2 regions of the Clostridium sp. HMP27 genome follow, and region 2 is predicted to be linked to the other one. Evidence: predicted binding sites of a transcription regulator. Region 2 holds the regulator's gene; the other holds the start of a gene.

Region 1 (3,439 bases), on a different contig from region 2:
TATTCTTACGGTTAAGGTAATCTTCTTAAGTCTTATAAATACCAGTATTATTAAAATTACTCCTGCAAGGGTTAATAAGGTTAGAGGATACTTAGATAATTCTAAGATTCCACTTTGTAAAGTTTTCATAATAGCCTCCTTTGTGCTAAAGGATATAAAAAATAAAAGTATTCCAGCACTGGAATACCTTATAAAGCGAGTCGAGACTGCTTCCCTACGCTGGTATTATCCAGATCAGGTGATAAGAGTTAATGACTAAATCATTTCTCAGCCGAGTTCGGCACCTCTAGCACGGTTTATTAATTTTATATAACTTATTATATAGTATTATATATGTATTTTCAAGAACGTTGTACTTATTAAAAGAAGTCTACAAGTTTATCATTTCCAGGATGAAGGGGACTAGGATCTACATTTACCATATCTCCGAGCTTTATATGCTCAGATAACGTAAGTCTGTTAATTTCCATAGTAGTACCATCTTCTAAAGCAACTAGGGCATCTGAGCCTATTAAATCTATTATCCGACCTTTCATGGGCAATACCTCCTTTTTAGTTAGTATTGCCTATAATTAAGTAAATTATTTTATTTTAATGTTTGCTTTTTTATCTAGTATGTGCCACCAAGTATTTCCTATATTTAAAGGGATAGGATTTCCGAGATTATCTAGAAGCTCTGTACTGGAATCTAAGCTAGATTGTTTCCACTTTCCCTTAACTACTTTACCGTTGCTTATAACTAGGCAATCTCCTTCACCAATTAGTCGTATATCAACATGTAAATTATCAGTTTGAAGTGTTATGTTTGTAAGCTGAATAACGATATTCTTTGCTTGTATAGGAATATTATTGTCTCTATTTACAGAAGGGGTACCATCCATATATTTAACATATAAGCCATCTTTAAGTATATAAGAAGTATTGTAATATTTATTTACTTTTATAGTAACTGAACTAGAACTATCAAGATTTGAATTTTCCCAATAGGATTTATTAAAATTATAAGTTGATGTAGGTTTAGCTATAAGATTTTTTTCTGAAATTAAATTTCTCATATTTTCTGTGGATGTATATAAGCTATGTTCATACTTTCTAGACTTATCCCGCCAATAATACTTTTCATATATAAATTCATTTAAGCTTGGCAAATTTTCAGTCTCAATTTGAGTTTTAGCTTCTTCGCTATATCCACAATGTCCAAAAGGTAATTTATGAAGTTTAGATAAGTCTAAAAAGTAAGGTCGCGCACTTCGAACTGGACCAATTTTTTCAGGACTATTTTTGTGAAATAAGGCAATGAATCTTGGAATTCCTCCTTCGGCCATGGTTTCATATACTATATCAGCATCTACAAGGCCAGATTGTGGGCGAGCATCCTTAGAATTTTCTACAATAACCATAAAGGGAATATTATTCAAGGCATCTTTAGAGACTTGTTCTCCAGTATAAGGCGATATATATTTTTCTGCCTTTTCAACTATGTTATCTTTTGATTTATCTTGGATATTTTTAGTGTTTTGAGTACAACTTGATAATAAAAGTATAAGAATTATTGAAATAAAAGATATAAGCTTTTTCATAATACCGCCCCCACCATAAAATAAATTCATTTTAGAATAATTTTACATTTTATGGATTTTATAATCAAACTTATAAACCTTATATTTAGGCGTATTTAATGTTAATTATTCACTTTTAAGTGATTTTACTGCAAATAACTCTCTTTTAAAAAATAATAAACTTATTATTAGAATAACAGTAAAAAATATAAGAAGAAGGAGTTAAACATGGAGATAGCTTTTTATAAACTGGTTTTATAAGCTGGTATAAAAACATTTTGCATAGTATAATGGGTTAGTGTTTGCGCAATATATAGTAGGGGAGGATTATGTGTATGCTACATGTTGTAAAAAGGGACGGAAGAAAGGTCTCTTTTAATTCTATGAAAATTACAAGTGCCATAAAGAGAGCGGCAGAGGAAACTGGATATAAAATAAGAGAAAGTGAGTTTATAGATTTAACTCAAAAGATAATTTCTAGTTTGGAGCAAAGAGAAGTTCAAGAAGTTACTGTAGAAGAAATACAAAACATAGTAGAAAAAGTTTTAGTTGGAAGTGAATATAAAGAAATAGGTTTTGTATATTCAAATTATAGAAGAGAAAGAACAAATATACGTGAAATAAAGTCAGATTTAATGAAGGCTATAGAAAAAATTGGAGTGGAAACCGATAGAGATAATGCCAATGTAGGAAATAACTTCTCATCTAAGCTTTTAAGAATAGCTAGTGAGTCAAATAAGTGGCATAATCTTGCAAGTATGCCTAAACATTTAGCTAAAGCACATGAGAATGGAGATGTATATTATCATGATCTTGATAGTTACAATTTGACAACAAATTGTTTACATATACCTACTAGAGAAGTTTTAGAGAGAGGGTTTAATACAGGATATGGAACTATAAGACCTCCTAGGAGAATAGAGTCAGCAGCAGAGCTTTCATGTATATTATTACAATCCACACAAAATGATATGTTCGGTGGGCAATCTCATCCTAATTTTGATAATGATATGGGAGTATTTGTAGATTATACTAGACAGGAGATCGCGAGAGAATTAAGGGAATATGGTATGGATGAAGATAAGATTGATTCTATAGTACATAAGAAGCTTAGAAAAACCATAGAGCAGGCTATGCAGGGTATAGTGTACAACCTAAACACTATGCATTCTCGTGCGGGATCCCAGGTTCCATTTAGTTCAATTAATATAGGAATACCAGAAAATGATGATGCAGCATTAGTATGCGAAATATTCCTTTTGGAGTATGAAAAGGGATTAGGTAATGGAGAACAACCAGTATTTCCAAATATAATATTTAGGGTAAAGGATGGAGTAAATAAAAAGAAGGAAGATCCATACTATTATCTATTTAAACTTGCATGTAAAGTAGCAAGTAAAAGAATGAATCCAACTTTTATGAATATAGATGCAGACTTTAATCTTGAATACTATAATCAAGGATATATTCCAGCAACTATGGGATGTAGAACTCGAGTTCAATCAAATATAAATGGAGAAGCAGAGGTAAAGGGAAGAGGGAACATTGCACCCACAACTATAAATTTACCTAGAGTAGGGATACTTGCAAAGGGTGACTTAGATAAGTTCTTTGAACTTTTACAAGGTAGATTAGAATTAGCTAAGGAATCATTAATCCATAGATATGAGATACTTAAGAGATTAAAGGTCAAGGATCTTCCATTTGTAGCAGGGCAGGGACTTATGAAGGGCTCAGAAGGATTGCTTCCTGATGATTCTATAGAACCAATATTAAAGCAAGGTACTTGGGGAATAGGGTTTATAGGACTTGCAGAGACATTAATTGCCTTAACTTCACATCATCATGGTGAAAGTGAGCATGCAAGGGAGCTAGGAATA
Region 2 (3,439 bases):
AATAAATAAAATGTTATAAACTTGTCTCTAGTATAAAAATCAGCTTCTGGGGAAATAATTTAAATGCAATAATACGAAGGGGCTGATTATTAATGATGATTAACAAAGTAGAAATTTGTGGAGTTAATACTTCTAAGCTGCCTGTATTGAAGGAAAAGGAAATGAAAGAGCTCTTATTAAGTATGAGAGACGGTAATACGGAGGCTAGAGAAACTTTTATAAGGGGAAATTTAAGATTAGTCTTGAGTGTAATACAAAGATTCAATAATCGAGGGGAAAATGTAGATGATTTATTTCAAGTAGGATGTATAGGGCTTATTAAAGCAATTGATAATTTTGATTTAGGTCAAAATGTAAGATTTTCTACATATGCAGTGCCGATGATTATTGGAGAAATAAGAAGATATCTTCGAGATAATAATTCAATAAGAGTAAGTCGTTCCTTAAGAGATATTGCATACAGGGCACTACAGGTAAGAGATAGATTGGTATCAGAAAATAATAAGGAACCAACAGTAACCCAAATTGCTAAGGAGTTAGATGTTCCACGAGAGGAAGTAGTATTTGCTTTAGATGCTATACAGGATCCTGTATCCTTATTTGAACCAATTTACCATGATGGAGGAGATGCAATTTATGTAATGGATCAAATAAGTGACAATAAAAATGTAGATGACAGTTGGCTTGAAAATATCTCCATAAAAGAAGCTATGAAAAAGTTAAATGATAGGGAAAAATTAATTCTTACACTTAGGTTTTTTGATGGAAGAACTCAGATGGAGGTAGCAGATGAAATAGGAATTTCTCAGGCACAGGTATCTAGGCTTGAGAAAACAGCATTAAAGCACATGAAAAAATATGTTTAAATATTTATTATTTAAATAAAAAAATCTATATCCGTAATTGGATATAGATTTTTTTCATACAATATAATATATAAAATAAATATAATCTGGGGGGAAGAATTTATGAACAATACTTTTTACTCTATAAATAGCTTAAGAAGCATGGAACTTATAGATATTAATTCCGGATGTAAGCTTGGATACATAAAGGATTTTAAGATAGATATAGGGCAGTGCAAGGTATTATCGTTTATATTACCTAGCCAAAAGATGAGTTGGTTTGGTAAAATTAATGATATAGAAGTACCTTGGAGTAGAGTGAAGAAAATAGGTGTAGATGTTATATTAGTAGATGGGGCAGATATTCTTGAAGCTAATATAGAGTAGAAAAATAATAAAATTTGTGTATAATATAAATAACAGAAAAATTACGAATTAAACTATAATAAAAGGCGGGATTGTATTTATGAAATGTCCTTATTGTGGATATACGGAAAGTAAGGTAGTTGACTCCAGATCAGCAGAAGATAATGCATCTATAAGAAGAAGAAGGGAGTGCCTTAAGTGTTCTAAAAGATATACCACTTATGAAAAAATAGAAACAGTACCAATACTCGTTATTAAAAAGAATATGAGTCGCGAATACTTTGATAAATCTAAAATAGTAAATGGACTTATAAAGGCTTGCCAAAAGAGACCTATATCACGAAGCCAAATAGAGTCTATAGCTGATGAAGTAGAAAAAAGGATAAATAATGAGATGTTAACTGAGGTAAGATCTGAATATATTGGAGAGCTAATAATGGAAAGCTTAAAGAATATAGATGAAGTGTCTTATGTAAGATTTGCATCCGTATATAGACAGTTTAAGGATGTTAATACATTTATGGAAGAAATAAAAAGACTTATAGAAAGTAAATAAAATTTCTCATAGAATAAATTTCTATGAGAAATTTTATTTATTTGTTAATTTATTCTTAATTAAAGTTAATATATAGTTAAAAAAGTTATATTTCACACAATAATATATTATAATTGTGAATTAGGAATGGTAAAATATATTTAAAGATTTCAATAATTAGGAGGCAGGGTATGGCAGAAGAAAAGATAATAATAGTAGATGATGAGGAACATATAAGGGAACTTTTAAAATTCAACTTAGAAAACTCTGGGTATTCTACAATATATGCTGATAATGGAATCGATGCATTAAAGCTTATAAAAAGTGAGCGACCTCAATTAATTCTTTTAGATTTAATGATTCCTGGAATGGATGGATACGATGTATGTAAGGAAGTAAGAAAAGATAATAATATATCCACTACCCCTATAATTATGATAACAGCTAAGGGAGAGGAATTTGATAAAGTTTTAGGATTAGAATTAGGAGCAGATGATTATATAACAAAACCCTTCTCAATAAGAGAAATTTTAGCTAGGGTAAAAGCTGTTCTTAGAAGGACATCGGTACAAAATATTGATAAATCCTATAAGTTTGGAAATGTTATTATTGATTTAGAAAAGCATGAAGTTATAAAAGACAATTTTAAAGTAGAATTAACACTAAAAGAATTTGAATTACTAGAAATACTCATAAAAAATAAGGGAAGGGTTTTAACAAGAGATTTTCTTTTAGATAAGATATGGGGATATGAATATGTGGGAGAAACTAGAACTGTTGATGTTCATATAAGACATTTAAGACAAAAAATCGAGGAAAATGATAAAAGTCCTCAGTTTATAGAAACTATAAGAGGTGTAGGTTATAGATTTAATATATCTGAATAGGTGATAATATGAAAAAAAAATTGATGTTTTATATGCTTACAACTCTTGTAATAAGTCTAGTTATAGTTATAACTTTATTTGTTATTATGATAAACTATCAATATGTTGAAAGCACAAAAAAAATATTAAAATCAAATAACAATTTAATTATAAAATTAATCCAAAAGGAAAATGTAAATAATGTAAGTGAATTTATACAAAGAGATTTTACAGGTGGAGATACTAGAATAACTCTAATAGATAGGGAAGGGAACGTACTTCTAGACTCTCAAGCTAATCCAAGAAATATGGATAATCATAATACACGTGATGAAGTGAAAGAAGCCAGAAAATATGGCATGGGGTATAGGGTACGGCATAGTGAATCTACAAATAAGGACACTATGTACTTTGCAACTTATTTTGGAGATGGATATGTTATAAGAAGTGCAGCTGAAATGACTAGTGTTATAGGTTTCAAGTGGAAGTATGTGCATTACTATATGGGTATAGCGCTATTTTCTATAGTTATTTGCTTTCTATTTGCTTCCAGACTTTCACAGGGGCTTGTAAGCCCTATTAAAGACCTAGAGTTTATGACTTCAAGAATAGCTGCAGGAGAATTAGATAGAAGGGTAAATATATATTCTTCTGATGAAATAGGAGAGCTTGGGAAAACCTTTAATAATATGGCAAGGCAGCTACAAGTTACCTTAAATGACTCAATGGATAAGCAAAATAAGCTCGAGGCAATACTGAAGAGTATGGATAGCGGAGTAATAGCAGTAGATAAGAATTTTAGAGTTATAATGATTAATCCGTACGCT

What was found. Region 2 encodes NrdR, which represses ribonucleotide reductase genes. Its sites were predicted from a motif close to CACNANATNTNGTG; they were not measured.
Region 1: a site for NrdR is predicted at 1,865-1,878, ahead of DP68_RS00205 (anaerobic ribonucleoside triphosphate reductase). Genes of this name have one in related genera too.

What each region holds. Positions count from the first base shown of each region.
Region 1 is NZ_JMFY01000001.1:35,341-38,779, forward strand. Features, by position in the region: gene thiT (energy-coupled thiamine transporter ThiT) at 1-129, opposite strand, end outside; TPP riboswitch at 195-298, opposite strand; gene DP68_RS19395 (hypothetical protein) at 360-536, opposite strand; gene DP68_RS00200 (DUF3048 domain-containing protein) at 582-1,580, opposite strand; gene DP68_RS00205 (anaerobic ribonucleoside triphosphate reductase) at 1,895-3,439, shown strand, end outside.
Region 2 is NZ_JMFY01000014.1:26,439-29,877, forward strand. Features, by position in the region: gene sigE (RNA polymerase sporulation sigma factor SigE) at 1-19, shown strand, start outside; gene sigG (RNA polymerase sporulation sigma factor SigG) at 93-866, shown strand; gene DP68_RS06080 (YlmC/YmxH family sporulation protein) at 969-1,232, shown strand; gene nrdR (transcriptional regulator NrdR) at 1,312-1,767, shown strand; gene DP68_RS06090 (response regulator transcription factor) at 1,938-2,633, shown strand; gene pnpS (two-component system histidine kinase PnpS) at 2,642-3,439, shown strand, end outside.